4 regions of the Pseudomonas sp. NY15181 genome follow, and region 4 is predicted to be linked to each of the others. Evidence: predicted binding sites of a transcription regulator. Region 4 holds the regulator's gene; each other region holds the start of a gene.
The links. The regulator FliA, encoded in region 4, starts transcription of late flagellar genes. The targets are predictions, from matches to a motif close to CTAAAGTTTNNNNNNNNNNNGCCGNTAA.

Region 1 (7,545 bases), 440 kb from region 4:
CTCAAGGCCTCACTGGTGCGCCGTCCGCCGAAGGCGAGCGCTTAGAAGGGAAGGGCACCGGCGTCCACAACCGCGCCGGTGCCTTTTGCCTGATCAGTCGTCTTCGTGCATGTGCGACTGCAGGTAGTTCTCCAGGCCGACCTTCTGGATCAGGCCCAGCTGGGTTTCCAGGTAGTCGATGTGCTCTTCCTCGGACTCGAGGATGTTCTTGAGCAGGTCGCGGCTCACGTAGTCATGCACGCTTTCGCAATGCACGATGGCGTCGCGCAGGTCCTTGCAGGCCTTGAGTTCCAGGTTCAGGTCGCATTGCAGCATTTCCTGGGTGTTCTCGCCGATCAGCAGCTTGCCCAGGTCCTGCAGGTTGGGCAGGCCTTCGAGGAACAGGATGCGTTCGATGAGCTTGTCAGCGTGCTTCATCTCATCGATGGACTCGTGGTACTCGTGCGCGCCGAGGCGCTTCAGGCCCCAGTCGTTCCACATGCGCGAGTGCAGGAAATACTGGTTGATGGCGATCAGCTCGTTACCGAGGACCTTGTTCAAGTGCTGGATGACTTTCTTGTCGCCTTTCATGCCGGTGTCCTGCCGTGTGGAGTGGGAGAGTCTGAAAGTGTGGTCCTCTTATAACTGAGTGTCAAACATAAGTGCTTGAATTTGCTATAAAAAGGAATATGAATGCGAATGTTTTCATTCCGCAATTCGGCGTTAAAACGCTGAATTTCAGGCATAAAAAAACCGGGCAAGGCCCGGTTTTCTTCGGAATCTCTGCTGAGTTGACCGTCAGTCGCGTCGATCAGTTGGCCGCATAGGCGAGGGAGTAGTTCATCGACTGGGCGCTCTGCAGTTCGCTCAGGGTCTCGCGGACGACCTGCTTGGCGAGGCAGGCGCACTTGCCGCACTGGGTGCCGACACCGGTGCTTTCACGCACTTCGCGGTAATTGCAGCAGCCTTCGTAGATCGCTTCGCGGATGTGGGTATCGGTGACACCTTGGCAGAGGCAGACGTACATGGTTGCACTACGCATCGCTGTGGGGTTGTTGGAGGCGATACTAATCTTAATGAGAATGATTGTCAAAGTTTGCTGGACGGGCTTTTCCGTGACCAGATAAATGGTCATTTCAGTCAATGGCTTAGCCTGTCGGGCGACCGGGGAAAGCGCTGGGCGCGTCGGAAATCGGCGGTGTATCATGGCCGCCCCACTGGAGTGGATGACCCGCCGATCCGGCTTTTCGAGCCGAGCAGGGCATCGTGCACTCCCTCACGTCCTCACCCCCGAAGGAGATATGGAATGGGCGTACTCGTAGGTAAGAAAGCTCCCGACTTCAACGTAGCCGCCGTCCTCGGCAGCGGCGAGATCGTCGACAGCTTCGTGCTGTCCGAAGCCATCAAGGGCAAGTACGGCCTGGTGTTCTTCTACCCGCTGGACTTCACCTTCGTCTGCCCGTCCGAGCTGATCGCCCTGGACCGCCGCATCCCCGAGTTCCAGGCGCGCAACGTCGAAGTGATCGGCGTGTCCATCGACTCCCACTTCACCCACAACGCCTGGCGTAACACCCCGGTGGACAAGGGCGGCATCGGCCCGGTCAAGTACACCCTGGCCGCCGACATCACCCACGAGATCGCCAAGGCCTATGACGTCGAGTCCGCCGACGGTGTCGCGTTCCGTGGCGCCTTCCTGATCGACCAGAACGGCGTGGTGCGTTCGCAGATCGTCAACGACCTGCCGCTGGGCCGTAACATGGACGAGCTGCTGCGTCTGGTCGACGCCCTGCAATTCACCGAAGAGCACGGCGAAGTCTGCCCGGCCAACTGGAAGAAAGGCGACAGCGGCATGACCGCATCGCCGGAAGGCGTTGCCGCCTACTTGGCCCAGCATGCCGGCAATCTGTAAGGCTGCCTGGTCATGAAAGAGCCCCGCTTCGGCGGGGCTTTTTTATGGGCGCGCGAGGGCCTGCTTTTCGTAGGAGCGAGCTTCCTCGTGAATAACGGAGCAGGTGGGCATAGCCGCCAGGATCAACCTCCGCGAGGACGGTGGTTCGCGAGCAAGCTCGCTCCTACAGAAAGCTCGCAAGCGCTGTGGGAGGGGAAAAGAAAAAGCCCCGCAGGTGCAGGGCTTTTTCATAGGGAGCGGAAGAGTATCAGTCCTCGTCTTCCATCCAGCCGCCGAACTCCTTCCAGCGGTTGACGATGCCGCAGAACAGCTCGGCAGTCTTCTCGGTGTCATAGCGCGCCGAGTGCGCCTCGCGGTTGTCGAACTCGATGCCCGCGGTCTGGCAGGCCTTGGCCAGTACGGTCTGACCGTAGGCGAGGCCGGCGAGGGTGGCGGTGTCGAAGCTGGAGAAGGGGTGGAACGGGTTGCGCTTCACGCCGCTGCGGTTCACCGCGGCATTGAGGAAGCCGAGGTCGAAGCTGCTGTTGTGGCCGACCAGGATCGCCCGCTTGCAGCCATTGGACTTCAGCGACTTGCGCACGCCACGGAAGATATCGGTCAGCGCCTGCTCTTCCGGCACGGCCATGCGCAGCGGGTGGTCCAGCTTGATGCCGGTGAACTCCAGCGCGGCCTGCTCGATGTTGGCGCCTTCGAAGGGCTCCACACGGAAGAAGTAGGTGTGCTCCGGGAACAGGTAGCCGCTCTCGTCCATGCCGATGGTGACGGCGGCGATTTCCAGCAGTGCGTCGGTACCGGCGTTGAAGCCGCCGGTCTCCACGTCCACGACCACCGGCAGGTAGCCGCGGAAGCGGCGCGCCATCGGGTGGCGCGGGCCGGGCGGGAAGGAACCGTCGAGTTCTTCTTCGAAGACTTCGTTCTCGTCACTCATGCCTCGGTCTCCAGCAGGCGCCAGCGCAGTTTCTCGCCGGCACGCAGCGGGACCACTTCGTAATCGCCGAACGGCAGCGTTGCCGGGGCATTCCAGTCTTCACGCACCAGGGTGATGCGGTCGCTGTTGCGCGGCAGGCCGTAGAAGTCCGGGCCATGGAAGCTGGCGAAGGCTTCCAGCTTGTCCAGCGCGTTGCGTTGCTCGAAGGCTTCGGCATACATCTCGATGGCGGCATAGGCGGTGTAGCAGCCGGCGCAACCGCAGGCGGCTTCCTTGGCGTGGCGAGCGTGGGGCGCGGAATCGGTGCCGAGGAAGAACTTCGGGCTGCCGCTGGTCGCCGCATCCAGCAGGGCTTCCTGGTGGGTGTTGCGCTTGAGGATCGGCAGGCAATAGAAGTGCGGGCGGATACCGCCGACCAGCATGTGGTTGCGGTTGTACAGCAGGTGATGCGCGGTGATGGTGGCGCCGACGTTGGCCGGGGCGGCGCTGACGAACTGCACGGCATCGCCGGTGGTGATGTGCTCCATGACCACCTTCAGGGTCGGGAAGCGCTCGACCACGCGGGTCAGGTGTTCGTCGATGAAGCGCTTCTCACGGTCGAACACGTCGACCTCGGCGCGGGTCACCTCGCCATGCACCAGCAGCGGCAGGCCGACTTCGGCCATGGCTTCCAGTACGTGGAAGATGTTGTCGATGCTGGTCACGCCGGAGTCGGAGTTGGTGGTGGCGCCGGCCGGGTACAGCTTGGCGGCATGCACAAAGCCCGAGGCCTTGGCGGCACGCACGTCTTCGGCGCTGGTGCGGTCGGTGAGGTAGAGCACCATCAGCGGCTCGAAACGGCTGCCGGCCGGGCGGGCGGCCAGGATGCGCTGGCGGTAGGCGTCGGCTTCGACGGCGTTGCGCACCGGCGGAACCAGGTTCGGCATGATGATGGCGCGGCCGAAGGTACGGGCGGCGTCGCCGACGGTTTGCGCGAGTGCGGCGCCGTCGCGCAGGTGGATGTGCCAGTCGTCGGGGCGCAGGAGTGTCAGGCGGTCGGACATGCGGATTCCAGGAAGGCGGTTGCAGCGGAAAGAGTAGGGAAATGCTACCGGAAAAGGCCGCCGCCGGCACTCGCTATCAAGTTTCGCCGCAGTCTACCGATAGATTCTGGGACGCCTTTTTATCTGTGTGGATGCCGCCGTGCGCCAGCCCTATCTTCTCCTGCTCACTCTTTGCGCGAGCCTTCCGGCCTGGGGGCTGACTTTCCAGCCGCGCCTGGAAAGCGCCGAATGGACGGTGGCGGGCGATCAGTTCGAGTGCCGGCTGTCGCAGAACGTGGCGGGCTTCGGCCTGGGCGAGTTCGTCTGGCGCGCCGGCGAGCAGCCGACTTTCCGTCTCAAGTCGCAGCAGGACTGGTTCGGTCGCGGTTCGGCGACGCTCCTTGCAGCGGCTCCACCGTGGCGGCCGGGGCAGGGCGACGTGAACCTGGGGGCGGTGCAGGTCGGTGGCGGCGAGGTACCGTTCAACAGCAGCCAGCAGCAGGCCGGGCGCTTGCTCAGTGGTCTGCTGGAGGGGCGCACGCCGGAAGTGCGGCACCGCACCCGGGACGGCGATCGTTTGCTGGTGCGTCTGCTGCCGACGCATTTTGCCGCCGGCTACGCGCAGTTCCAGGATTGTTCGGCGAAGATGCTGCCGGTCAATTTCGACCAGGTGCGGCAGAGCCAGATCGGCTTCCCCGGCGGCACCGAACTCGATGCGCTGGGCCGAGCCAAGCTGGACATCATCCTGCAATACCTGAAGGCCGACCCGAGCGTGAACCGCATCGAGATCGATGGTCATTCGGACAACAGCGGGAATCGCCTGGTCAATCGCGATACGTCGCGTCGTCGCGCCGTCGCGGTGATGGAATACCTCAAGGCCAATGGTGTGCCGGAATCGCAGATCATCGTGCGCTTCTATGGCGAGCGTTATCCGTTGGTGAAGAACAGCTCCGAAGCCAACCGGGCACGCAATCGCCGGGTAACGGTGAACCTGTCTCGCGGGCCGGCCCTCGACGAAGCCCCGGCCGAAGCTCCGGCGGCGCCTGCCGAGCCAGCGCCCAGCGCCAGTGCACCGGCCCACGCAGCTCCCGTGGCTCCCGCCGCCAACGCTGCCACACCGCCTGCGGCAACCCCGGCGGCGCCCAAGGGCTGAGCCTGCGGCAGCGAGTCGCACCGACGATAGAATTTGTCGCTTTGTCATCTAAAGCTGTCGCGCCTCTGTAAATTATGCTGGGCGGGCAGTAGAATCGATCCCTTTCGTGACAACCCCCGTGGAGTTGAGTGGCATGGCGGACGTGAAGAAGGTAGTCCTGGCGTATTCCGGTGGCCTGGATACCTCCGTAATTCTGAAGTGGCTGCAGGATACCTATAACTGTGAAGTGGTGACCTTCACCGCCGACCTGGGGCAGGGCGAGGAGGTCGAGCCGGCCCGCGCCAAGGCCAAGCAGCTGGGCGTGAAAGAGGTCTTCATCGAGGACCTGCGCGAAGAGTTCGTCCGCGACTTCGTCTACCCGATGTTCCGTGCCAACACCATCTATGAAGGCGAGTACCTGCTGGGTACTTCCATCGCCCGTCCGCTGATCGCCAAGCGCCTGATCGAGATCGCCAACGCCACCGGCGCCGACGCCATCTCCCACGGCGCCACCGGCAAGGGCAACGACCAGGTTCGCTTCGAGCTGGGCGCCTACGCGCTGAAGCCGGGCGTGAAGGTGATCGCTCCCTGGCGCGAGTGGGACCTGCTGTCCCGCGAGAAGCTGATGGACTACGCCGAAGCCCACAACATCCCGATCGAGCGCCACGGCAAGAAAAAATCGCCGTACTCCATGGATGCCAACCTGCTGCACATCTCCTATGAAGGCGGCGTGCTGGAAGACACCTGGACCGAGCACGAAGAAGACATGTGGAAGTGGACCGTCTCCCCGGAGAAGGCCCCGGACGCCCCGACCTACATCGAGCTGACCTACCGCAAGGGCGACATCGTCGCCATCGACGGCAAGGACATGACTCCGGCCCAGGTGCTGACCGAGCTGAACCGCATCGGCGGTGCCAACGGTATCGGCCGTCTCGACATCGTCGAGAACCGCTACGTCGGCATGAAGTCCCGCGGCTGCTACGAGACCCCCGGCGGCACCATCATGCTCAAGGCACACCGCGCCATCGAGTCGATCACCCTGGACCGCGAAGTCGCTCACCTGAAGGATGAGCTGATGCCGCGCTACGCCAAGCTGATCTACACCGGCTACTGGTGGAGCCCGGAGCGCGAGATGCTGCAGCAGATGATCGACGCCTCCCAGGAGTACGTGAACGGCGTCGTGCGCCTGAAGCTGTACAAGGGCAACGTCATCGTGGTCGGCCGCAAGTCCGACGACTCGCTGTTCGATGCCAACATCGCGACCTTCGAGGAAGACGGCGGCGCCTACAACCAGGCCGATGCTGCAGGCTTCATCAAGCTCAACGCGCTGCGCATGCGCATCGCTGCGAACAAGGGCCGCAAGCTGTTCTGATAAGCTTGTGATCCCGTGACAAGCGAACCCCGGCCACGAGCCGGGGTTTGCGTTTATAGGCCCCGCATCCGGGGCGCCTGATGAGGAAGAATCGATGAGACTGCTGCATACCATGCTGCGCGTCGGCGACCTGGACAAATCCATCGCCTTCTATACCGAAGTCCTGGGCATGACCCTGCTGCGCCGCAAGGATTATCCGGACGGCCAGTTCACCCTGGCCTTCGTCGGCTACGGCAGCGAAGACGAGAACAGCGTGATCGAGCTGACCTACAACTGGGGCGTGGACCAGTACGAGCTGGGCACCGGCTACGGCCACATCGCCCTGGAAGTGGCGGACGTCTACAAGGCCTGCGAGGACATCCGCTCCCGTGGCGGCAAGATCACCCGCGAGCCGGGGCCGATGAAGCACGGCACCAGCATCCTGGCCTTCGTCGAGGACCCGGACGGCTACAAGATCGAGCTGCTCTCGCCGCAGCGCAAGGACTGATCGCTCGCTCCTTGCCACGCGTCTCTGGAGAAACCCCGCCACCTAGGCGGGGTTTTTCTTTTGAAGCTGTCATCAGAACGACACCGGAGCGGTCATACTCAATCCTGCATCGACGTCGGATGCGTCGATTGCGGAAGCAGTTTTCGCCATTTGCTTGTCAGAGACAGAGGAGCATCGCGCGGGCCGGACAATCCCCGTCGCGCCGCTTTCGATAATGACGACCGATGGACGGCCGCACCGATTTTTCCGGGTGCCCGGCGCTCTGCGCCCGGCAGCCTAAGTCAAGGAATACAGCATGTCCCCAAGACCGGTAAACAACGCCTCGGTCAGCCCCAAGGGCAGCCTCGAAACCCTCTCCCAACGTGAAGTGCACCAGCTCAGCGAAGCGGGCTCGGGCAGTAGCTACAAACTCTTCCGCCAGTGTGCCCTGGCCATCCTCAATACCGGCACGCAGATCGACAACGCCAAGCACATCCTCGACGCCTACCGCGACTTCGAACTGGAAATCCACCAGCAGGACCGTGGCGTGCGCCTGGAGCTGTTCAACGCCCCCGCCGACGCCTTCGTCGATGGCGAGATGATCGCCAGTACCCGCGAGATGCTGTTCAGCGCCCTGCGCGACATCGTCTACACCCAGAACGAACTCAACAGCCGGCGCTTCGACCTGGAGAGCTCGGCCGGCATCACCGACTACGTCTTCCACCTGCTGCGCAACG
Region 2 (7,545 bases), on a different contig from region 4:
GCTGTCCACCAGCTGACGCAGACGCCCGGCCTGGTTTTCCAGGTCGGCGCAGGCGCGCAGGGTGGCCTGGAGGTTTTCCACGCCTTCCTGGTTCAGGGTGTTGATCTCGGTGATGTCCATGTTCAGCGAGTCGACCACGGCGGTCTGCTCCTCGGTGGCGGTGGCCACCGACTGGTTCATCGAGTCGATCTCGCCGATGCGGTGGGTCACGCTGGCCAGGCGCTCGCCGGCGCGGTTGGCGATTTCCACGCTTTCCAGGCTGTAGCGCTGGCTTTCGGTCATGGTGTCCACGGCTTCGCGGGCGCCGACCTGCAGCTCCTCGATCATCTTCTGGATCTGCTGGGCCGACTCCTGGGCGCGGTGGGCCAGGTTGCGCACCTCGTCGGCGACCACGGCGAAGCCACGGCCGGCCTCACCGGCGCGGGCGGCTTCGATGGCGGCGTTCAGGGCCAGCAGGTTGGTCTGCTCGGAGATGCCTTTGATCACTTCGAGGATCTGGCCGATGTTCACCGTGCGGCTGTTCAGTGCCTCGATGTTGGCGCAGGCGGAGCTGATCTTGTCCGACAGCTGGTTCATCGCGCTGATGGTCTGCTCGACCACCTGACGGCCATCGCCGGCCTGGTGCGAAGCATCGGTGGCATGGTGCGAGGCGTCGGCGGCGTTGCGGGCGATTTCCTGGGCGGCGGCGCCCAGCTCGTTGATCGCGGCGGCCACGCTGTTGGTGCGGTTGGCCTGCTCGTCGGAGTTGCTCATGGACGAGTTGGAGGCATTGACCACCAATTGCGATACGTCGTGCAACTGGCGTGCGGTGGAGGCCACTTCGCGGATGGATTCGTGGATGCGCTCGACGAAACGGTTGAAGGCGTTGCCCAGCACGCCGAACTCGTCGTTGCTGGCGACCTTCAGGCGCTTGGTGAGGTCGCCTTCACCCTGGGCGATGTCTTCCATGGCGCGACCCATGGTGGTCAATGGCTGCATCAGCACGCGGATCAGCATGCCCAGCAGAAGCAGGATGGCGACGATGGCGATGGCCGCGGCGACGATGGCCGAGGTGCGGAATTTGCTCAGCATGGCGTAGGCGGCGTCCTTGTCGATGGACAGGCCGATGTACCAGTTCACCGATGGCAGACCCTTCACCTGGGTGAAGCTGAGGATGCGGGTCTGGCCGTTGAGTTCGGCCTCGCTGAAGCCGCCGCCGATCCTCGGGGTGTTCTGCGGGTAGACCTCGGCCAGGGTCTTCATCACCAGGTTCTTGTCCGGGTGCACGAGGATCTTGCCGTCGCCGCTGACCAGGAAGGCGTAGCCCATGCCGCTGAAGTTCAGCGAGTTGATGATCTGTACCAGGGTCTGCAGGCCAAGGTCGCCGCCGACCACGCCGGCGGTCTTGCCGCCGTTGCGGGCCGGGGTGGCGACGGTGATGACCAACTGCTGGGTCGCCGCGTCGATGTACGGTTCGGTCAGCGTGGTGCCGCCGGCGGCCAGGGCGTCCTTGTACCAGGGGCGGGTGCGCGGGTCGTAGCCGTCGGGCATGGCATCGTTCGGACGCATGGTGAAGGTGCCGTCTTCCTGCCCCAGGTAGGTGTAGTTGAAGGTGCTGCGCAGGGTGTTCTGCTCCAGCAGTGCGGCGATTTTTTCCGGGGCGTTGTCGCGAGCGATGGTCTGCGCGGTGCTTTCGATCAGCAGCAGCCGGCCACTCAGCCAGTTCTGGATGTTGCTGGCGGTCACCGTGCCCATTTCCCGCTGGTAGTCTTCGAGATCGTCGCGGATCGCGTTGCGCTGCAGGTAGTCGTTGTAGAGGGTGAAGAGGGCGAAAGCGGAGAAAACCACAAGCGAGGCGGCCAGGAGGATCTTATGGCTGAATTTCAGGCTCTTGATCATGCTGCGTCGAGTCCGGAGGTAGTGGGATGCCAGAACGGCGTGGGTCCGGGCGACAGATCCGATGTCGCCAGGGCGCGCCCGTCCGTGTGGTGACGGAGCGGACGAAGCCGGCGCGGCGGGTAGCCGGGCGGGCGGGGCCGGCACTCCCATGTGCCAGCAGTGATATCCGGCCCGACTGGATTCGTTGTTCTCGTGGGCCTTCATCCTTGCTGTCGGCATGTTGGGTAAAAGCTTGAGGCCGGTGGACGAACGGTAGGGCGGGCGCGCCTGCCCATCGTGGATAGGGTCTGCTCCCATGAAGGCGGATTCACGGGCGGATCTGTCGCTGGTGTGGTTCGCGAGCAAGCTCGCTCCTACAAGGTTCGAGCTGACCTGTAGGACCGACCGGGGGCGCCCAGCCCTTGTCCGCGAACGAAAAAGGCGCCCGAAGGCGCCTTATTCGTTGAAGCATTCCGCGTCAGATGCGGAAGCTGTCCACCAGCTGACGCAGACGCCCGGCCTGGTTTTCCAGGTCGGCGCAGGCGCGCAGGGTGGCCTGGAGGTTTTCCACGCCTTCCTGGTTCAGGGTGTTGATCTCGGTGATGTCCATGTTCAGCGAGTCGACCACGGCGGTCTGCTCCTCGGTGGCGGTGGCCACCGACTGGTTCATCGAGTCGATCTCGCCGATGCGGTGGGTCACGCTGGCCAGGCGCTCGCCGGCGCGGTTGGCGATTTCCACGCTTTCCAGGCTGTAGCGCTGGCTTTCGGTCATGGTGTCCACGGCTTCGCGGGCGCCGACCTGCAGCTCCTCGATCATCTTCTGGATCTGCTGGGCCGACTCTTGGGCGCGGTGCGCCAGGTTGCGCACCTCGTCGGCGACCACGGCGAAGCCACGGCCGGCCTCACCGGCGCGGGCCGCTTCGATGGCGGCGTTCAGGGCCAGCAGGTTGGTCTGCTCGGAGATGCCCTTGATCACTTCGAGGATCTGGCCGATGTTCACCGTGCGGCTGTTCAGTGCCTCGATGTTGGCGCAGGCGGAGCTGATTTTATCCGACAGCTGGTTCATCGCGCTGATGGTCTGCTCGACCACCTGGCGGCCGTCTGCCGATTGGTGCGAGGCATCGGTGGCATGGTGGGAGGCGTCGGCGGCATTGCGGGCGATTTCCTGGGCGGCGGCGCCCAGCTCGTTGATCGCGGCGGCCACGCTATTGGTGCGGTTGGCCTGCTCGTCGGAGTTGCTCATGGACGAGTTGGAGGCGTTGACCACCAGCTGCGAGACGTCATGCAGGTTGCGCGCGGTGGAGGCCACTTCGCGGATGGATTCGTGGATGCGCTCGACGAAGCGGTTGAAGGCATTGGCCAGCACGCCGAACTCGTCGTTGCTGGCGACCTTCAGGCGCTGGGTGAGGTCGCCGTCGCCCAGGGCGATGTCCTGCATGGCGCGGCCCATGTCGGTCAGCGGGGCCATCAGCACGCGGATCAGCATGCCCAGCAGGAGCAGGATGGCGACGATGGCGATGGCCGTGGCAATGATGGCCGAGGTGCGGAAGTCGCTGAGCATCGAATAGGCCGCGCTCTTGTCCAGCACCAGGGCGACGTACCAGGTCACACCCGGCAGGCCCTTCACCGGCGTCATGGAGACCAGTTGGTCGTCGCCGTTGACGCTGACTTCCTGCACGCCCGGCTGCACTTTCGGCGCGCCCTGCGGGTAGATCTCGGTGAGGTTCTTGAACACCAGCTTGCTGTCCGGGTGCAGCAGGATCTTGCCGGCGTCGCTGACCAGGAAGGCGTAGCCGTTACCGTCGAATTTCAGCGAGTTGATGATGGCGGTGATGGTTTCCAGTTTCATGTCGCCGGCGGCGACGCCGATCAATTGGCCGTTGCGCATCACCGGCATGGACATGGCGAGGATCTGCTCGTTGGTGCCGGCGTCGAGGAACGGCTCGGTGACGATCAGCCGGCCTGCGGCCACGGCATCCTTGTACCAGCCGCGCTGGCGCGGGTCATAGCCATCGGGCATCGGCGCATAGGGGCGCATGGTGAACACGCCGCTGGCGGCTTCGCCCAGGTAGACCGATTCGAAGTTCTTCTTGAACACCGCCTGCTCCAGCACGTGCTGGATGTGCTCGGGCGTCGGGTCCTGGTCCGCCAGTTGCGCGGCTTCGCTTTCCACCAGCTGGATGCGGCCCTCCAGCCAGCTCTGGATGTTGCTGGCGGTCAGGCTGCCGACCTCGGTCAGTTTGGAATCGGTGGCGTCGTGGATCGCCTCGCGCTGGCGGAAATCGTTGAAGAGGATGAAGCAGGCGAAGGCGAAGATGACCACGAGGGAGGCCGCCAGAAGAATCTTCTTGGCGAAGGACAGCGAGCGAAGCATCGGTAAAGCATCCTGCAGATGACACGAAGGGGTAGGCAGGATGTGTCGGCAGCGAGTGGCGTAACTTTAGCGGGCGCAGGTTTTTTTCAGCGCCCAACATGAAATACCCGCGAATTTTCGCGGGTATTTCATGTTCTGTTTGTTGACCGCTCGGGCAATTATCAGGGGCTACTTGGGAAGTTCGCCGCTTATCTTGGTGAATACTCCACCGATATCAGTGCCGAGAGTTCTGGCCATTGCCACGATGGCTACCGCGATGAGACCGGCGATTACCGCATATTCGATGGCGGTAGCACCTTCCTTGTCGGCAACGAAAGCTTTTGCCTTGCAGTACAGCTTCAACGTCAGATCTTTGGTGTTCAGGTTCATCGCGATTGCTCCTAGCGGTACCACCGGGGCGGCGCCCCGACTTCACCGTCAGGCTAGGCTCGGTATGGCGGAATGCAATTGATCAAATAGTGCTAATGCCAAAGTTATAGTCATGGCGAAGTAGAACTATCTGAGGATTGGAATTTTCACACCGGCATTTGACGCTATTACCGCAGCTACTAAATTCTGCTTTGGAACAAGCAGGAACTAATTATGAGGAATGCTTCTTATCAAAGTTCCTCGTCGGGCCGAAACAAAAATAAGGGTCTGAAGGGCGTATACCGGAATAGCCGGTGTTGTGACTTCCGATCAGGCTGTGGACCACAGGTTCACTCATCCCGATAACGCGCAAGGACGTGGACATGAATAGCAAGGTGCTGATGGTTTTCGCCGGGCTGTTGCTGTTGTGTGCGGGGGTTGTAGGTTATCTGGGGTTATCGGTGGGCAAGCCGGCGGCTCCGGTCGCCGGCGCCATGCAGGAGGTGGCGCCCGCGGCGGTGGCCGAGGCGGACAAGCTGCAACGTACGCCAGTGGTGGTGGCTCGCCGTGAGCTTGCGGCGCTGACGGTGATCGGCAAGGACGATCTCGCCATCGAGCTGTTGCACACGGCTCCGGCAGGGAGCTATCCCAAGCCCGAGGCGCTGATCGGGCAGCGTGTCTGGGTGGCGGTACCGGCCGGCAGCATTCTTTCCGCCGCGCTGATGGAGCCGGGCGGCCCACTGGCGCGGACCATCCGCCCGGACGAGCGGGCCATGGCCATCGCGGTGGACGAGGTGATTGGCGGCGGTGGGTTCGTGCTGCCCGGTGATTACGTCGACGTGATGCTCTTCGTGAAGGATCAACAGGGTACCGATCGGGTCATCAGTGCCCAGGTTGTGCTGCCTGGGGTACGCGTTCTCACCTATGGCGAGCAGATCGCCGTTGCCAACGATGGCCAGGTCCGCAACGGCGGCGATCCGAAGGACAAGACGCCGCGTCCTCCGCGTACCGCCGTGCTGGCCGTGCCGGCCGAGGCGGCCTCGCGCCTGATGCTGGCCAGCCAAGCCGGTTCGCTGCGCCTGGCAGTGCGCAGCAAGGATGAGAACCTCTACGAGAAAGAGCAGCAGGGGCGCTATATACAGGCCTCGCTGAATGCGTCGGGTAGTCAGCCTATCACCCTTGAACAATTGCTCGGCAAGGCCCGTTCTGCGCCGGCCGCACGCCAGGTTTCGGCGCCGGATGTGAGTCCGGGCGTCGTGGTCTACCGCGGTACCACTGTTACCCGTGAAGCACATTGAGCAAGGAGTGCATCGATGTCCAAGCGCTTCATTCTGTCGCTGGCCGCACTTCTGGCCTGTGCCGTCCACTCCGCCGCGCAGGCGGTGCCGAGCGCCTGCGCCGGATTTGTCGGCCAGCAGTTGAACCTCGACGTTCAGCAGGGGGCGCAGCTCGACCAGCAACTGCCGGTGCCGATCAAGCGCCTGGCCATTGGCGACCCGAACATTGCCGACGTACAGGTGGTCGACAAACGTGATTTCCTGGTCACTGGCAAGGCCGAGGGCCTGACCAGCCTGCTGATCTGGACCCCCTGTAGCGACAAGCCGATGAGCAGTGTGGTGCGAGTCGGTTCGCGGGCGATCGCCGATGCGGGCGGAGCGCCTAGCAACCTTGCCGCCGGCCTGTCCAATCAAGTGCAGACCGACATCCGTTTCGTCGAGGTAAGCCGCAGTAAACTCAAACAGGCCAGTACCTCGCTGGTCCGCAAAGGCTCCAATACCTTTATTCTGGGCTCTCCAGGCAGCCTGGGCGGACTGAAGATCGGTCTCGATGGCAGCCTGGGGGCCGATAGCACCTTCGGCAACGCCAACGGCGGCTTCAACATCATCTGGGGCGGTGGCAGCAGCAAGTGGCTGGGCTTCATCAATGCGCTGGAAGGTAGCGGCTTCGCCTACACCCTGGCGCGCCCGAGTCTGGTGGCGACCAGTGGGCAGAGTGCTTCGTTCCTGGCTGGCGGTGAGTTCCCCATTCCGGTGCCCAACGGCAATAACGACACCATCACGATCCAGTACAAGGAGTTCGGTGTCCGCCTGACCCTGACGCCCACGGTGATGAACGACAAGCGCATCGCTCTGAAGGTGGCGCCGGAAGTCAGCGAGCTGGACTTCTCCAGCGGCATTCGCACCAACGACATCGCGGTGCCTGCCCTGACCGTGCGGCGTACCGACACCAGCGTGATGCTGGCCGACGGCGAGAGCTTCGTGATCAGCGGGCTGATCAGCAGCAGCACCATCAGCAACATCGACAAGTTTCCCTTCCTCGGCAACATCCCGGTGATCGGCGCGCTGTTCCGATCCTCGAGCCTGGACAAGGACGACCGTGAACTGTTGATGATCGTCACCCCGCACCTGGTCCAGCCGCTGGCCGCGACTGCGTCCCTGCCGACCTTGCCGGGCGAGGGGCTGCGCAAGTACGACCCCGGCTTTGGCGAGTTCTATTTCCTCGAAGACGGCCGCTTCGACCAGCGCAAGGCCAGCAGCGGGATGTCGCGCTGATGGACATCTATGACGCGGCATCCCGCCAGAAAACGGGCCGCAGGGAACGGGAAGGGAGCGACAGCATGAGTCAGACATTCGTCGCACTGGTACAGCATCCCGGCGAGCAGGAGTGGCTGCAGAACAGCCTGGCCAACTGCGGACAGGTGGTGGTGGCCAACAGCGGAACCCTGGAGGAGGTGCTGGCGCTGCTCGATGTCACGGGCGCCAGCGTCCTGTTCACCAGCCTGAACAAGGGCAACGTGGTGGCGCAGAGTTCATTGATCGAGGGGTTGGTGTCGGCCCGGCCGCTGCTCTCGGTGGTGGCCGTGGGCGATGGCCTGGACAATCAGCTGGTACTGGCGGCGATGCGCGCCGGTGCCCGCGATTTCGTCACCTACGGCGCCCGCGCCAGCGAACTGAGCGGCCTGATTC
Region 3 (7,545 bases), on a different contig from region 4:
AGCGGTGGTGGCCGATCACATCCAGCAGCCAGATGAAGCGGCCGGCCCAGCCGCCGCCTTCGTCGTCGTAGACCACGTAGACGGCATCGGGGTTGTGGCCCAGCTCGCCGAACAGCGCTTCAAGGTCGGCCTTGGCCGGCAGTAGGCCGGGCGCCGGGGTGCCGCCCAGCTGGGTGCGCGCCGGGGCGACGAAGCGGGCGCCGGGGATGTGGCCTTCGGCATAGCGCGCGGCGCTGGTGAGGTCGACCAGGATCAGTTCGGCGGCGTCGAGGCGGCTGGCGAGGTCAGCCGGTTCGATCACCAGGGGCAGAGCGGAGAAGGCGGACATGTCGGAGTCTCCCGGTACGGCGGACGGCCCACCGTGATGATGGAAGAGGCGGCGTGAGCTGGCGGCCCTGGGCTGCCCGTTGGGGGGCGATAGTTTAAAGGGGCGCCAGTGTACCGGAAATCCCGGCGATCGCCGCGCGGCTCAGGAAGCGCCGCGGGACATCTGCCGGACGGCCTGCTCGATGCACTGCGCGGTACGGCCGAAGGCCTGGGCGTGCAGGTCGCCCAGCGGCTGGCCATTACGGTCGGCGGCGAGCAGCATGACCACGCGGCTGCCGTTGCCCAGCGAGCGCAGCAGCAGGTGTTCGCTGGGCAGCAGGGCTTTCAGCGCCCCGGGCAGCACGGCGGAAAAGTCGGCCATGTTCGCCGGGGTCAGGCGCAGTTGTCCGGGCTGTTGCAGGAGTTTGCGCAGCAGCGGGCTGGCGGCGACTTCCAGCTTGAGCTCGCCGGCCTCGGCCGCGAGCCCGAAGTGCCGGCGCGCCTGCAGCCAGCTGCCGCCCTTGTCGGCCAGCAGGATCAGGCCGCGTTGCAGTCCGCAGGCCTGCAGTGCCGATTCGGCGCACTCGAGCAGTTGCAAGGCGTTGCTGAACGGGCTGGGCGCCTGCAATAGGCGCGCGCAGTGCTGGCGCCATTCGGCCAGGGTGTCGGGCGCCTTGGCCGGCTCCTCGGGCCTCGGGCCGTTGAGCCAGCGACGGGCGTTCCAGGGCCACAGCAGGGCCTCGGCCGGATGCCAGAGCAGCGGCCGGGCGTGCCGGCGGGCGCTCTGTGCGGCGAGGCCGTGGACGGTCTGCTGCAGCTCTTCCAGGGGCATTTGCAGGTAGAGGCTGGTCAGGCGTTGCCAGCGCAGCATGTGCACACCGCCCCAGGATTGGTGGGCGGCTGTGGCCAGGCTGTTGGCCAGCAGGATGGTGTTGGCGGGGCGGGTCAGCCAGCGTTGCAGCTCCGGGTCGGCGTCCAGGCGCTGCTGCTGGCCCAGTGGCTGGGTTTCGGTGTGGGCCACGTGCAGGGCGCGCACCAGTAGGCGCTTGTCATCGCTGAGCAGCGCATAGCCCTGGGCGACCCAGTCCGGCAGCCGCCAGCGCTCGGCCAGCGCCCGGCACAGCGGCAGCAGGCGGGTGCCGAGCAGCTCCTGTTCGACCTCGCTGCTGCAACGGCCCAGGCCATAGACCTGGCGCTGCCAGGTTTCCAGCAGTTCCGGGCGGGCCGTGGCCAGCGCCCAGAGCGGCGCGAGGGTGAACAGGCTGCCCCAGTGGATTTCCTGCCAGAGCCGCGCCAGGCGGTTGGCGAACAGGCCGCTTGCCTGTTGCATGGCGTGGCGGCTGATCAGCAGCAGTTGGCTCAGTGCGCGGGGCATCTGCGCCTCGGGCACCGATGGCAGGCGATCGAGCAATTGGGTGACGCGTGCCAGGCCCAGGCGGTTGAGGGCGACCTCCAGGCTTTCCGCCGGATTGTCGCGGGCGCTCTCGGCACGATTGGCCTCGCGCAGAATGGCAAAGGCCAGGGTCGGGCAGTCCTGCAACAGCTCGGAGATGTCGCGGATCGAGCGGCGACTGTCATTCAGCGCCCGGCGAATATCGTCGCGGTGCTCCTGGGGGACAGGCAGCGGCAGCTCTTCCAGCAGGGAGAGCCAGTCCGCGAGACGCTCTGGGGTAGGCACGGGTTTGGGCATGCGTAAGGCGCCGAACTGGTTTTTAGTGTTTTCGGCCTATAGTCTTGCCCGAAATCTCCGATAACAACAGGGAGGCGGGAATCATGCCTCTCATTCTGTTCACAGTTTCAGTTCGGTCCCCATGTCAAAAATCATCGGCATCATCGTCATCCTGGGTAGTGTGCTCGGCGGGTATCTGCTCTCCGGCGGCAAGATCGCGGCCATCATCCAGCCGTTCGAACTGCTGATCATCGGGGGCGCGGCCCTGGGTGCCTTCCTCCAGGCCAACCCGGGCAGCACCTTCATGACGGTGCTCAAGAAAGCCCCGAAGATGTTCAGCAACCGCTTCACCCACGCCTTCTACCTGGAAGTGCTGGGCATGCTCTACGAGGTGCTCAACAAGAGCCGCCGCGAGGGCATGATGGCGATCGAGGCGGACGTCGAGGACCCGGGCGCCAGTCCGATCTTCAGCAAGTACCCGGCGGTGCTCAAAGACGACCGCATGACCGCGTACATCTGCGATTACCTGCGCATCATGTCCTCCGGCAACATGGCGCCCCACGAGCTGGAGGGCCTGTTCGACATGGAGCTGGGCAGCCTCAAGGAAGACCTGGAGCATCCCGCCCACGCGGTGACCCGCGTCGCCGATGGCCTGCCGGGCTTCGGTATCGTCGCCGCGGTGCTCGGCATCGTGATCACCATGGCCCTGCTCGGCCAGGGCAGCCAGGCCGAGATCGGCCACCACGTCGCCGCGGCGCTGGTGGGGACCTTCCTCGGTATTCTCGCCGCCTACGGTTTCGTCGGCCCGCTGTCCAACGCCCTGGAGCATGACGCCAAGGAGGAACTGAACCTCTACGAAGCCATCAAGGCCTGCCTGGTCGCTTCCGCCTCGGGCATGCCGCCGTCGCTGGCGGTGGAATTCGGCCGCAAGGTGCTGCTGCCGGCGCATCGTCCCAGCTTCGCCGAGCTGGAGCAGGCGGTACGCGGGCGCTAAACGATGGATAACAACCAGCCGATCATCGTCAAGCGCGTCAAGCGCTACGCCGCGGGTCACCACGGCGGCTCGTGGAAGATCGCCTTCGCCGACTTCGCCACCGCCATGATGGCGTTCTTCCTCGTGCTCTGGCTGCTGTCCTCGGCCACGCCGGAGCAGAAGAAGGCCATTTCCGGCTACTTCCAGGACCCGATCGGCTTCACCGAGAGCGCCAGTCCCTATGTGATCGACCTGGGCGGCACGCCGACTCCCGCGCCGGACAAGACCCTGAACCCGCAGGTCCAGGCGCAGCCCGAAGCGGACGAAACCCGCATCAGTCCGCAGGACGAGGCCAAGGTCAACGCCGAACAGGCGGAGAACATCGCCGAAAAGCTGGAGAAGGAGCGCCTGGAGCTGCTGCTGCAGGAGCTGCAGAACAAGGTCGACGAGAACCCCACGCTCAAGCGCTTCAAGGACCAGATTCTGTTCGAGATCACCCAGGACGGCCTGCGCATCCAGATCGTCGACTCCGACAACCGGCCGATGTTCGACCTGGGCAGCGCGCGCCTGCAGCCGTACTTCGAGGACATCCTGCTGGCGCTGGCCGAGACCATCAAGCAGGTGCCGAACAAGATCAGCATCAGCGGCCATACCGATGCCAAGCCCTATGCGGGCAACGGCGAGTTCGGCAACTGGGAGCTCTCCGCCAACCGCGCCAACGCCGCGCGCCGTGCGTTGGAGGCCGGCGGCTACCCGGAGGAGCAGATCGCCCGCGTGGTCGGCTACGCCTCTTCGGCGCTGTTCGACCGCGACAAGCCGCTGAATCCGGTGAACCGCCGCATCGACATCATCGTCCTGACCAAGAAGGCCCAGCGCGCCATCGAGGGCCAGGACGGTGGGGTCGACAAGCCCGCCGGGGGCCCCGCTGCAGCGGCCGCACCCGCGCCCGGCGCTACTCCCACCCAGCCTGCGACCGGGCAGGGCGAGCCGCTGCCGCCGGACCAGCTCAAGCAGAAGCTCAATCTGTTCGACGACGGCGGCACGCTGAAGCTCGATGAGCTGAACAAGCAGCAGTAAGAAACGAAAAGGCCAGCTGATCAGCTGGCCTTTTCGTTTCGTTTTTCACGTCATGAAGTCGACGGGGAGGGCTCTTCGTAGGAGCGAGCTTGCTCGCGAACCAACCTCGCCGTGAAGCCGTTCGCGAGCATGCTCGCTCCTACAGTCAGCCGGGCCGTCGGGCTCAGTACTCGTCTTCCGGCAGGCTGGCGAGGATGTGCCGGTAGCTGGCCATCCTTTGTGGCGAGACGCGTCCGTCCTCCAGCGCCTTGAGCAGGGCGCAGCCCGGCTCGCGGTCGTGCTTGCAGTCGCGGAAGCGGCAGTGGCCGAGCAGATCGTGGAACTCGATGAAGCCGGCCTCCACGTCGTCGCGGCTCACATGGACGAGGCCGAATTCGCGGATGCCGGGGGAGTCGATCAGGTCGCCGCCGGCGGGGAAGTGGAACAGCCGCGCGGTGGTGGTGGTGTGGGTGCCCTTGCCTGTGACCTCCGAAAGATCGCCGACGCGGGTATCGACGCCCGGCAGCAGCGCGTTCACCAGCGACGACTTGCCGACGCCGGACTGGCCGACGAACACGCTGACGTGCTCGTTCAGTGCGGCGCGCAGGGCGTCCATCGCCAGGCCGTTGAAGGCCGAAACCTCCAGCAGCGGATAGCCCAGCTCGCGATAGGTGCCCAGCAGCGAGTCGAGGAGCGGTGCGTTTTCCTCGTCGATCAGGTCGGCCTTGTTCATCAGTAGCAGCGGCTTGATGCCGGCGTGCTCGGCGGCCACCAGGTAGCGGTCGATCAGGTTGGCGTGGGGTTCCGGGCGCGGCGCGAAGACGATCACGATGCGGTCGACGTTGGCCGCCACCGGCTTGAGCACGCCGCGCATGTCCGGACGGCACAGCTCGGAGGTGCGCGGCAGCTGCGCGACGATCACGCCGATGCCCTGGTTGCCGGGGCGCCAGACCACCAAGTCGCCGGTCACCAGCGTCGGCAGGTTGGCGCGCAGGTGGCAGCGGAACACCTGGCCAGCGTGGTCGCCTTCCTGCGCCTCGACTTCCACCTGTACCCCGAAGTGGGCGATCACCTGGCCGGTCTGCTCCGGGCCGAGGTCGCCGCCTTCCAGTTCTTCCAGGACTCGCGATTCGCGCTTGGCCGCGCGGGCAGCGCGCTCTTCCTGGACTTTTTCGATCCGCCAGCTCTGCCGGCGGGTGAGGTGACGCTTGGCCATAGGGTATCCACAGGGAAAATCGCGCCGCAGTTTAGCATGCAGGAGTGCGCTTCCCGCTAAACTAGAGGGCTGAGCTGAGGAGCCCCATCATGCAGAACCCACAGAACCTGATCTGGATCGACCTGGAAATGACCGGTCTGGACCCGGACAAGGACGTCATCATCGAGATGGCGACCATCGTTACCGACAGCAACCTCAATATCCTCGAGGAAGGCCCGGTGATCGCGGTGCACCAGAGCGATGAGCTGCTCGCCGGCATGGACGAGTGGAACACCCGCCAACATGGCCAGTCCGGCCTGACCCAGCGCGTGCGCGAAAGCACCATCTCCGCCGCCGAGGCCGAAGCCATGACCCTGGCCTTCCTGGAGAAGTGGGTGCCCAAGCGCAGCTCGCCGATCTGCGGCAACAGCATCTGCCAGGACCGTCGCTTCCTCTACCGGCACATGCCCAAGCTGGAAGGCTTCTTCCACTACCGCAACCTGGACGTCTCCACCCTCAAGGAACTGGCCGCACGCTGGGCTCCGCAGGTGCGCGACGGCTTCAAGAAGGGCAACACCCACCTGGCCCTGGACGATATCCGCGAGTCCATCGCCGAGCTGCGCTACTACCGCGAGCATTTCATCAAGGTGTAATCAAGGCTCGGGCGTAGGGCGTATAACGTTCGACGTTATACGCCGCTTGACCCTGGTTTCAGGGCGCTCCGAGTCCGGCCTCGGCGCTGGTGACGCACGACGGTGTAACGGCGTGCAACCGCAATCGGTTGTACGCCCTACGGGATCAGGCCCCGTGCCGGCTCAGCGCCCACTCCACATGCTCGCGCACCAGTTCCGACGGGAACTCCCGGCGCGCCTTCAGCGCCTCTATGACCGGAATGGTGGAGGGCGCATTGCCCAGCCCCACGGCCAGGTTCCGCAGCCAGCGTTCATAGCCGGCGCGCCGCAAGGGCGAGCCTTCGGTGCGGCTGAGGAACTCCTCTTCCGTCCACAGGAACAGCTCCGCCAATGCGGCGTTGTCCAGGCTGTGGCGGGGCTGGAAGTCGCCCTGGTCGGTGGCGCGGGCGAAGCGGTTCCACGGGCAGACCATCTGGCAGTCATCGCAGCCGAACACACGGTTGCCGATCAGCGGGCGCAGGTCCTCTGGAATCGGGCCCTTCAGCTCGATGGTCAGGTAGGAAATGCAGCGTCGCGCATCCAGCACGTAGGGCGCGACGAAGGCCGCCGTCGGGCAGATGTCCAGGCAGGCCGAGCAACGCCCGCAATGCTCGGTGCCGTGCGGCGGGTCGACCGGCAGCGGCAGGTCGGTGAACAGCTCGCCGAGGAAGAAGTAGCTGCCCGCCTTGCGGTTGAGCACCAGGGTGTTCTTGCCGATCCAGCCCAGGCCCGACTGTTCGGCGATGGCCTTCTCCAGTACCGGCGCGCTGTCGACGAAGGCGCGGAAGCCGAACGGGCCGATGCGCTGCTGGATGCGTTCGGCCAGTTGCTGCAGGCGTTTGCGGATCAGCTTGTGGTAGTCGCGGCCCAGGGCATAGCGCGATACGTAGGCCTTCTCCGGGTTGCCCAGTACCTGCGCCATGCGCGTGTCGCCGGGCAGGTAGTCCATGCGCAGCGAGATCACCCGCAACGTGCCGGGCACCAGTTCCTCCGGCCGCCAGCGCTTGCTGCCGTGGGCGCCCATGTAGTCCATTTCGCCGTGGTAGCCCGCCTCCAGCCAGCGCTGCAGGTGTGCGCCATGCTCCTCCAGATCGAGGCCGGCAATGCCGACCTGCTGGAAGCCGAGTTCGCGCCCCCAGTCCTTGATGGAGCGGGCGAGGTCTTCATAGTTGAGCGTCGAATCGTGCATGGGGAGCGGGAAAGCGGAGTCGGGGTAGGTATAATTCTGCCAGACCTTGCCGGCGCCGGCCCGTCCGCGCGCCAAGAGACTGTTCGAAACCAGCTGCACGTCGGCATGACGCTGTAAAGAACAGGCTCTAAGGCGACACATTCTGCCGCCCGGAAAAGCGATGACTGCCCATCCCCACGACGATCTGCCCCTGAATCTGTACAGCGCGCAACAGGTGCGCGACCTCGATGCGCGCCTGATCGCCGCCGGCACGCCCGGTTTCGAACTGATGCGCCGCGCCGCCCACGCCGCCTGGCGTGCCCTGCGCCGGCGCTGGCCGGATGCGGGCGAGATCAGCGTGCTGGCCGGCCACGGCAACAATGCCGGCGACGGCTACCTGATCGCCGCCCTGGCCCTGCGCGCCGGCTGGCGCGTGCGGGTGCTGGCGGTGGGGGATACCTCGCGCCTGTCCGGCGATGCCGCGTCCGCCCATGGCGAGGCGCGTGC
Region 4 (7,545 bases):
CTGCTGCTGGCCATGCTGGGCATGATGACCCTGCCGATCCCGCCGTTCCTGTTGGACGTGCTGTTCACCTTCAACATCGCCCTGTCCATCGTGGTCCTGCTGGTCTGCGTGTACGCGCTGCGTCCGCTGGACTTCGCCGTGTTCCCGACCATCCTGCTGGTGGCAACCCTGTTGCGCCTGGCGCTGAACGTGGCCTCCACCCGCGTGGTACTGCTCCATGGCCATGACGGCCACGCCGCCGCGGGTAAGGTGATCCAGGCCTTCGGCGAGGTGGTGATCGGCGGCAACTACGTGGTCGGCATCGTGGTCTTCGCGATCCTCATGATCATCAACTTCGTGGTGGTCACCAAGGGCGCCGGGCGTATCTCCGAAGTGAGCGCGCGCTTCACCCTCGACGCCATGCCCGGCAAGCAGATGGCCATCGACGCCGACCTCAACGCCGGCCTGATCGAGCAGGCGGAAGCCAAGAAGCGCCGCGCCGAGGTGGCCCAGGAGGCCGACTTCTACGGCTCCATGGACGGTGCCAGCAAGTTCGTTCGCGGTGACGCCGTCGCCGGCCTGTTGATCCTCTTCATCAACCTCATCGGTGGCGTCGCCATCGGCATGCTCCAGCACTCGATGAGCTTCGGCGATGCCGGCAAGGTCTACGCCCTGCTGACCATCGGTGACGGATTGGTGGCACAGCTGCCGTCGCTGCTGCTGTCCACCGCCGCGGCGATCATGGTGACCCGCGTGTCCAGCGCCGAGGACATGGGCCAGCAGGTGAACCGCCAGATGTTCGCCTCGCCCAAGGCACTGGCCATCTCCGCCGCGATCCTGATCGCCATGGGCCTGGTGCCGGGCATGCCGCACATTTCCTTCGTCGGCCTGGGCGGCCTGGCCGCCGGCGGCGCGTACCTGATCTGGCAGCGCCAGCGCCAGGCGGCGCAGCAGGCCGAGCAGGAAACCCAGCGCCAGCAGGAGCTGCTGCCGGCCCAGCGCGCCCAGGAAACCAAGGAACTGGGCTGGGACGACGTGACCCCGGTGGACATGGTCGGCCTGGAAGTCGGCTATCGCCTGATCCCGCTGGTGGATCGCAACCAGGGTGGCCAGCTGCTGGCGCGGATCAAGGGCGTACGCAAGAAGCTGTCCCAGGACCTGGGCTTCCTGATGCCGTCGGTGCATATTCGCGACAACCTCGACCTGCTGCCCAACGCCTATCGTTTGACGCTGATGGGCGTCAGCGTGGCGGAAGCCGAGATCTACCCGGACCGCGAGCTGGCGATCAACCCAGGCCAGGTGTTCGGCACCCTGAACGGCATCGCCGGCAAGGACCCGGCCTTCGGGCTGGAGGCGGTGTGGATCGAGCCGTCCCAGCGCGACCAGGCGCAGTCCCTGGGCTACACCGTGGTCGATGCCAGCACCGTGGTCGCCACCCACCTGAACCAGGTGCTGCACAAGCACGCCCATGAGCTGCTCGGTCACGAGGAAGTCCAGCAACTGATGCAGCTGCTGGCCAAGACTTCGCCGAAGCTGGCGGAAGAGCTGGTGCCGGGGATGATCTCCCTGTCGACCCTGCTCAAGGTCCTGCAGGCATTGCTGCAGGAACAGGTGCCGGTGCGCGACATCCGCACCATCGCCGAGGCCATCGCCAACGTCGCCGCCAAGAGTCAAGATCCCGCCGCCATGGTGGCGGCAGTTCGCGTCGCGCTGTCCCGCGCAATCGTGCAAACCATTGTGGGACTAGAGCCGGAGCTGCCTGTGATCACTCTGGAACCCAGGTTGGAACAGATATTGCTGAACAGTCTGCAGAAGGCCGGACAGGGCTCCGAAGACGGCATGTTGCTGGAGCCCGGAATGGCGGAAAAGCTGCAACGCTCGATGGTCGAGGCGGCGCAGCGCCAGGAAATGCTCGGCAAGCCGGCGATCCTGCTGGTGGCCGGTCCCGTCCGCGCGATGATGTCCCGATTCGCGCGGATGGCGGTCCCCACCATGCACGTGCTGGCTTACCAGGAAATCCCGGACAACAAACAAGTGACGATCGTCGCCACCGTTGGGCAGAACTGATTGAGGTCGCAGGCCATGCAGGTAAAACGCTTCTTCGCCGCCGATATGCGTCAGGCCATGAAACTGGTCCGTGACGAGCTGGGCCCGGACGCCGCGATCATCGGCAACCGCCGTGTCGCTGGCGGCGTGGAACTGACCGCGGCCCTGGACTACCAGGCCCCGGCAGCGGCCAGCAAGCCGAACCCGGCGCTGGAAGCCGAGCTGCGCAAGACCCAGGCGCGCATCGCCCAGGCCAAGGCCGAGCTGAGCGAGCCGACCCGCATGAGCGAGGCCGTGCGCAAGGACCGTCAAATGTACGGCGTCGAGACGCCGCGCCGCAGCGCCGCCGAGACCCTGGCCGAAGCCATGGCCGCACCAGTTGCGCCGGCCGCCGCCAACGTCGGCCAGCAGGCGCTGGAGGCCATGCGCTTCGAGCTCAACGGCCTGCGTGAACTGATCGAAGTGCAGCTGGGCTCGATTGCCTGGAACCAGCTGCAGAACCAGCGTCCGAAGCAGGCCAACCTGTGGCGCCGCCTGCAGCGCATGGGCCTGCCGGCAGACCTGTCGCGCAGTCTGCTGGAGAAGGTGGCTTCCATCGCCGAGCCGAAGCAGGCCTGGCGCATGCTGCTGGCGCACCTGGCGCGCTCCATCAACACCCCGGAAATCGACCTGCTGGAGCAGGGCGGGGTGGTCGCGCTGGTCGGTCCGGCCGGCATGGGCAAGACCACCACCCTGGCCAAGCTGGCGGCCCGCTATGTGCTGAAGTACGGCGCGCAGAGCATCGCACTGGTGTCCATGGACAGCTTCCGCATTGGTGCCCAGGAGCAGATCAAGACCCTCGGCCGCATCCTCAATGTGCCGGTGACCCTGGTCGATCCGGGCCAGTCGCTGATCCAGGCCATGGCGCCGCTGGCGCGCAAGCGCCTGGTGCTGATCGATACCGCCGGCCTGCCCGCCAATGATCCGGCGCTGCGCATGCAGCTCGAAGCCCTGGCGGCACAGAGCCTGAACGTGAAGAACTATCTGGTGCTGGCCGCGACCAGCCAGGCCCAGGTGCTCAAGGCCGCCTGGCAGAACTATCGTGTATGCGGTCTGGCCGGGTGCATCCTGACCAAGCTGGACGAAGCCGGCAGCCTCGGCGAGGCGCTCGCTCTGGCAATTGGCCAGCGTCTCCCGGTAGCCTATCTGGCGGACGGTCCGAAGATTCCGGATGATCTGCAGATTGCGCGCAGCCATCAGCTGGTCAGCCGCGCGGTGAGCCTGCAGGCGCCGGAAGAGCCGAGCGAGGACGCCATGGCCGACCTGTTCGCCGGCCTGTACCAGCAGCCGGTGCGTCGCGCCAGCTGAACGAATTGAACGGCCCCGTGGTGGGGCGAGGGGTGGCCAGGTGGGCTGCCCGGCGAGGCGGATGCTCTGGCAGACGATCCGCGAACGCCGGAAGCGGTAGAGCACCGCAGCCGGCAAGGCCGCAGCGCCAGGGGGCGCGGCGGCTGAATGACGAGACAAGGTATTGATATGGGCATGCATCCTGTACAGGTAATCGCAGTCACCGGTGGCAAGGGTGGTGTCGGCAAGACCAACGTGTCGGTGAACCTGTCGCTGGCGCTGGCCGACCTCGGCCGCCGCGTCATGCTGCTGGACGCCGACCTGGGCCTGGCCAACGTCGACGTGCTGCTGGGCCTGACGCCCAAGCGCACGCTGGCCGACGTCATCGAAGGCGAGTGCGACCTGCGCGACGTGATCCTCCAGGGTCCCGGCGGCGTTCGCATCGTTCCGGCGGCTTCCGGCACGCAGAGCATGGTGCACCTCACGCCCATGCAGCACGCCGGTCTGATCCAGGCCTTCAGCGACATCAGCGACAACATCGACGTGCTGGTGGTGGACACCGCCGCCGGCATCGGCGACTCGGTGGTGAGCTTCGTCCGCGCCGCCCAGGAAGTGCTGCTGGTCGTCTGCGACGAACCCACCTCGATCACCGACGCCTACGCTTTGATCAAGCTGCTCAACCGCGACTACGGCATGACCCGCTTCCGCGTACTGGCGAACATGGCCCACAGCCCCCAGGAGGGCCGCAACCTGTTCGCCAAGCTGACCAAGGTCACCGACCGCTTCCTCGATGTGGCGCTGCAGTACGTGGGCGCCATTCCGTACGACGAATCGGTGCGCAAGGCGGTGCAGAAGCAGCGTTCGGTGTATGAGGCGTTCCCGCGCAGCAAGGCCTCCCTGGCGTTCCGTGCGGTAGCGCAGAAAGTCGACAGCTGGCCGCTGCCGGCCAACCCGCGTGGGCACCTGGAGTTCTTCGTCGAGCGCCTGGTGCAGCACCCGACCACGGGTTCGGCCGTATGATGACGGCCTCTGGAGCGCGTATGTACAGCAAGGCGCAGGCGCAGAACTCCCAGGACCAACTGATCCAGCGCTACGCGCCGCTGGTCAAACGCATTGCCTACCACCTGCTGGGCCGCCTGCCGGCCAGCGTGCAGGTGGAGGACCTGATGCAGGCCGGCATGATCGGCCTGCTGGAGGCGGCGAAGAAATACGACGCCGGCAAGGGCGCGAGCTTCGAGACCTACGCCGGCATCCGCATCCGCGGCGCCATGCTCGACGAAGTGCGCAAGGGCGACTGGGCCCCGCGCTCGGTGCACCGCAACACCCGCATGGTCAGCGATGCGATCCGCACCGTCGAGGCTCGAACCGGACGTGACGCTAAAGATCAGGAAGTTGCTGCCGAACTCAATATGAGTCTCGAAGAGTATTACGGCATCCTCAGCGACACCCAGGGCAGCCGCCTGTACAGCTTCGACGATCTGCTGCAGGACGGCGAGCAGGGCGGTGGCCTGGCCGAAGACGCTTCGCACCAGGGCAACGAGCCCTCCCACGGCCTGGAAGACGAACGCTTCCAGGCGGCGCTGGCCGACGCCATCACCAAGCTGCCCGAACGCGAGCGGCTGGTGCTGGCCCTGTACTACGACGAGGAGCTCAACCTCAAGGAGATCGGCGAAGTGCTGGGGGTCAGCGAGTCCCGGGTCAGCCAGCTGCACAGCCAATGCGCCGCGCGCTTGCGGGCACGTCTGGCGGAGTGGCGCGCGCACTGAGGTTCGGGTAGTTTCGCGTCGGCTTTTTCGTAGGCTTCAGATTTAGATTTCAGAATTCTTTCGGGCGACGTCCCTTTGACGCCGCCCAAACGGGATGAGCGCACGCCGCTCGATGAATTGACGGCACGCCCGCCAGGACGTGCCTGGTATCGATGGAGGTCGGTTTGGACAAGAATATGAAAATTCTCATCGTGGACGACTTTTCCACGATGAGGCGCATCATCAAGAACCTCCTGCGGGACCTGGGGTTCACCAACACCGCAGAAGCCGACGACGGCACCACTGCGCTGCCGATGCTGCACAGCGGCAACTTCGACTTCCTTGTCACCGACTGGAACATGCCCGGCATGACCGGCATCGACCTGCTGCGCGCGGTCCGCGCCGACGAACGTCTGAAGCACCTGCCGGTACTGATGGTCACCGCCGAGGCCAAGCGCGACCAGATCATCGAAGCGGCCCAGGCCGGGGTCAACGGCTATGTGGTCAAGCCTTTCACCGCTCAGGTGCTGAAAGAAAAGATCGAGAAGATTTTCGAGCGGGTCGGCAGCTGAGGCTGATCAAGAGGGCGTCATGGATTTCAACGAATCCGCGGGTGACTTCGAGTCGACCCTGAAAAAACATGCGCGCGAATTGGTCGACTGCCTTGAACGCGGCGAAGTCCAGACCGCCGTGCAGCTGATCTCCGAGCTCAACCAGACGCGCGATCGCGGGCTCTACCAGGAAGTCGGCAAGCTCACCCGCGAGCTGCACAACGCCATCGTCAACTTCCAGATCGACCCCAGTTCCCGCCACGCCGAGGAAATGTCGCAGATCGCCGACGCCACCGATCGTCTCTCCTATGTGGTGAAGATGACCGAGAAGGCGGCCAACCGCACCATGGACCTGGTGGAAGAGTGCACCCCGGTGGTCATGCACATCGAGACCCAGGCCAAGGAGCTGCAGGAAGACTGGGGGCGTTTCATGCGCCGCGAGCTGGGGCCCGATGCCTTCCGTGAGCTGGCCAAGCGCGTGGAGCAGTTCCTCTACATCAGCGCCCAGGACAGCCGGAAGCTTTCCGCGCACCTCAACGACATCCTCCTGGCGCAGGACTTCCAGGACCTCACCGGGCAGGTGATCAAGCGCGTCACCAAGCTGGTCACCGAGGTCGAGTCGAACCTGGTCAAGCTGGTCTGGATGGCCGGTCAGGTGGACCGCTACGCGGGCATCGAGCATGACTACCAGGGCATGACCGAGGCGGTTGAAAAAGAAAGATCGTCCAAGGGTGAAGGTCCGCAAATCGCTGCCGATACAAGAAAAGACGTCGTGTCCGGTCAGGACGATGTCGACGACCTGTTGTCCAGCCTTGGTTTTTAAGCGTCGCCTGACGCTGTAGAGGGAGCACCCGAATGAGCTTCGACGCCGATGACGAAATCCTCCAGGACTTCCTGGTGGAGGCCGGCGAGATTCTCGAGCTACTGTCCGAGCAACTGGTCGAGCTGGAAAGCCGCCCGGAAGACATGGACCTGCTCAATGCCATCTTCCGCGGGTTCCACACCGTCAAGGGTGGGGCGGGCTTCCTCCAGCTGAACGCGCTGGTGGAGTGCTGCCACATCGCCGAGAACGTGTTCGACATGCTGCGCAAGGGCGAACGCCGCGTAGATGCCGAGCTGATGGACGTGATGCTGCAGGCGCTGGATACCGTCAACGTCATGTTCCAGCAGGTGCGTGACGCGGAAGAGCCGACTCCGGCGACGCCCGAGCTGCTGGCCGCGCTGTCGCGGTTGGCCGACCCGAACGCCGCCCCGGCCGAAGCTCCCGCTCCGGCAGTTGCCGAGCCCTTGGCGGAGGTGGCTCCGGCTGCTCCCGAGACCTACGGCGACATCACCGACGCCGAGTTCGAGCAACTGATGGATGCCCTGGAGCCGGCCGCCGATGCGCCGGCCGCAGCGGTCGGCAGCGGTGGCGACGACATCACCGACGACGAATTCGAGGCGCTGCTCGACCAGCTGCACGGCAAGGGCCAGTTCGGCGGCGCCCAGTCGCCCGCCAGCGCCGCGCCCGCCGTGAGCGAAGCCGCCCCGGCCGCCAGCGCGGGTGACGACATCACCGACGACGAATTCGAAGCGCTGCTCGACCAGTTGCATGGCAAGGGCCAGTTCACTGGCGCGAAGGATGAGTCGGCCGCCGCGCCTGTCGAGAAAGCCACCCCGGTCGAGACAGCCGCGCCGAGCGAGAGGGCCAGCGAGGCTTCCGCAGCCGGCGACGACAACATCACCGACGACGAATTCGAGAAGCTGCTCGACGAGCTGCACGGCAAGGGCCAGTTCACCGGCGCGAAGGAAGAACCGGTCGCCGCCGCCAAGCCGGCCGCCAAGCCGGCCGCCGCGCCGCAGCCGGCCAAGCCCGCTGCCGCACCGGCGAAGGCCACGGCCGCCAAGCCGGCCGAGGC

Region 1: a site for FliA is predicted at 3,935-3,962, ahead of ACNFBT_RS09095 (flagellar protein MotY). Genes of this name have one in related genera too.
Region 2: a site for FliA is predicted at 2,088-2,115, ahead of ACNFBT_RS19310 (methyl-accepting chemotaxis protein). Genes of this name have one in related genera too.
Region 3: a site for FliA is predicted at 2,033-2,060, ahead of motA (flagellar motor stator protein MotA). Genes of this name have one in related genera too.

Annotation. Positions count from the first base shown of each region.
Region 1 is NZ_JBLUPT010000003.1:119,160-126,704, forward strand. It holds gene ACNFBT_RS09065 (MFS transporter) at 1-45, shown strand, start outside; gene bfrB (bacterioferritin BfrB) at 94-570, opposite strand; gene ACNFBT_RS09075 (bacterioferritin-associated ferredoxin) at 791-1,006, opposite strand; gene ACNFBT_RS09080 (peroxiredoxin) at 1,286-1,888, shown strand; gene rnt (ribonuclease T) at 2,136-2,816, opposite strand; gene pyrC (dihydroorotase) at 2,813-3,859, opposite strand; gene ACNFBT_RS09095 (flagellar protein MotY) at 3,999-4,991, shown strand; gene ACNFBT_RS09100 (argininosuccinate synthase) at 5,125-6,342, shown strand; gene gloA (lactoylglutathione lyase) at 6,437-6,829, shown strand; gene ppnN (nucleotide 5'-monophosphate nucleosidase PpnN) at 7,125-7,545, shown strand, end outside.
Region 2 is NZ_JBLUPT010000008.1:210,836-218,380, forward strand. It holds gene ACNFBT_RS19310 (methyl-accepting chemotaxis protein) at 1-1,878, opposite strand, end outside; gene ACNFBT_RS19315 (methyl-accepting chemotaxis protein) at 2,336-4,231, opposite strand; gene ACNFBT_RS19320 (Flp family type IVb pilin) at 4,400-4,600, opposite strand; gene cpaB (Flp pilus assembly protein CpaB) at 4,963-5,877, shown strand; gene ACNFBT_RS19330 (type II and III secretion system protein family protein) at 5,893-7,131, shown strand; gene tadZ (type 4b pilus Flp biogenesis protein TadZ) at 7,197-7,545, shown strand, end outside.
Region 3 is NZ_JBLUPT010000004.1:331,013-338,557, reverse strand. It holds gene rhdA (thiosulfate sulfurtransferase) at 1-328, opposite strand, end outside; gene ACNFBT_RS13305 (HDOD domain-containing protein) at 470-1,996, opposite strand; gene motA (flagellar motor stator protein MotA) at 2,118-2,969, shown strand; gene motB (flagellar motor protein MotB) at 2,973-4,025, shown strand; gene rsgA (small ribosomal subunit biogenesis GTPase RsgA) at 4,189-5,220, opposite strand; gene orn (oligoribonuclease) at 5,310-5,852, shown strand; gene queG (tRNA epoxyqueuosine(34) reductase QueG) at 5,998-7,059, opposite strand; gene ACNFBT_RS13275 (NAD(P)H-hydrate dehydratase) at 7,220-7,545, shown strand, end outside.
Region 4 is NZ_JBLUPT010000003.1:563,452-570,996, forward strand. It holds gene flhA (flagellar biosynthesis protein FlhA) at 1-2,046, shown strand, start outside; gene flhF (flagellar biosynthesis protein FlhF) at 2,062-3,372, shown strand; gene fleN (flagellar synthesis regulator FleN) at 3,541-4,371, shown strand; gene fliA (RNA polymerase sigma factor FliA) at 4,368-5,117, shown strand; gene ACNFBT_RS11400 (chemotaxis response regulator CheY) at 5,294-5,668, shown strand; gene ACNFBT_RS11405 (protein phosphatase CheZ) at 5,688-6,470, shown strand; gene ACNFBT_RS11410 (chemotaxis protein CheA) at 6,503-7,545, shown strand, end outside.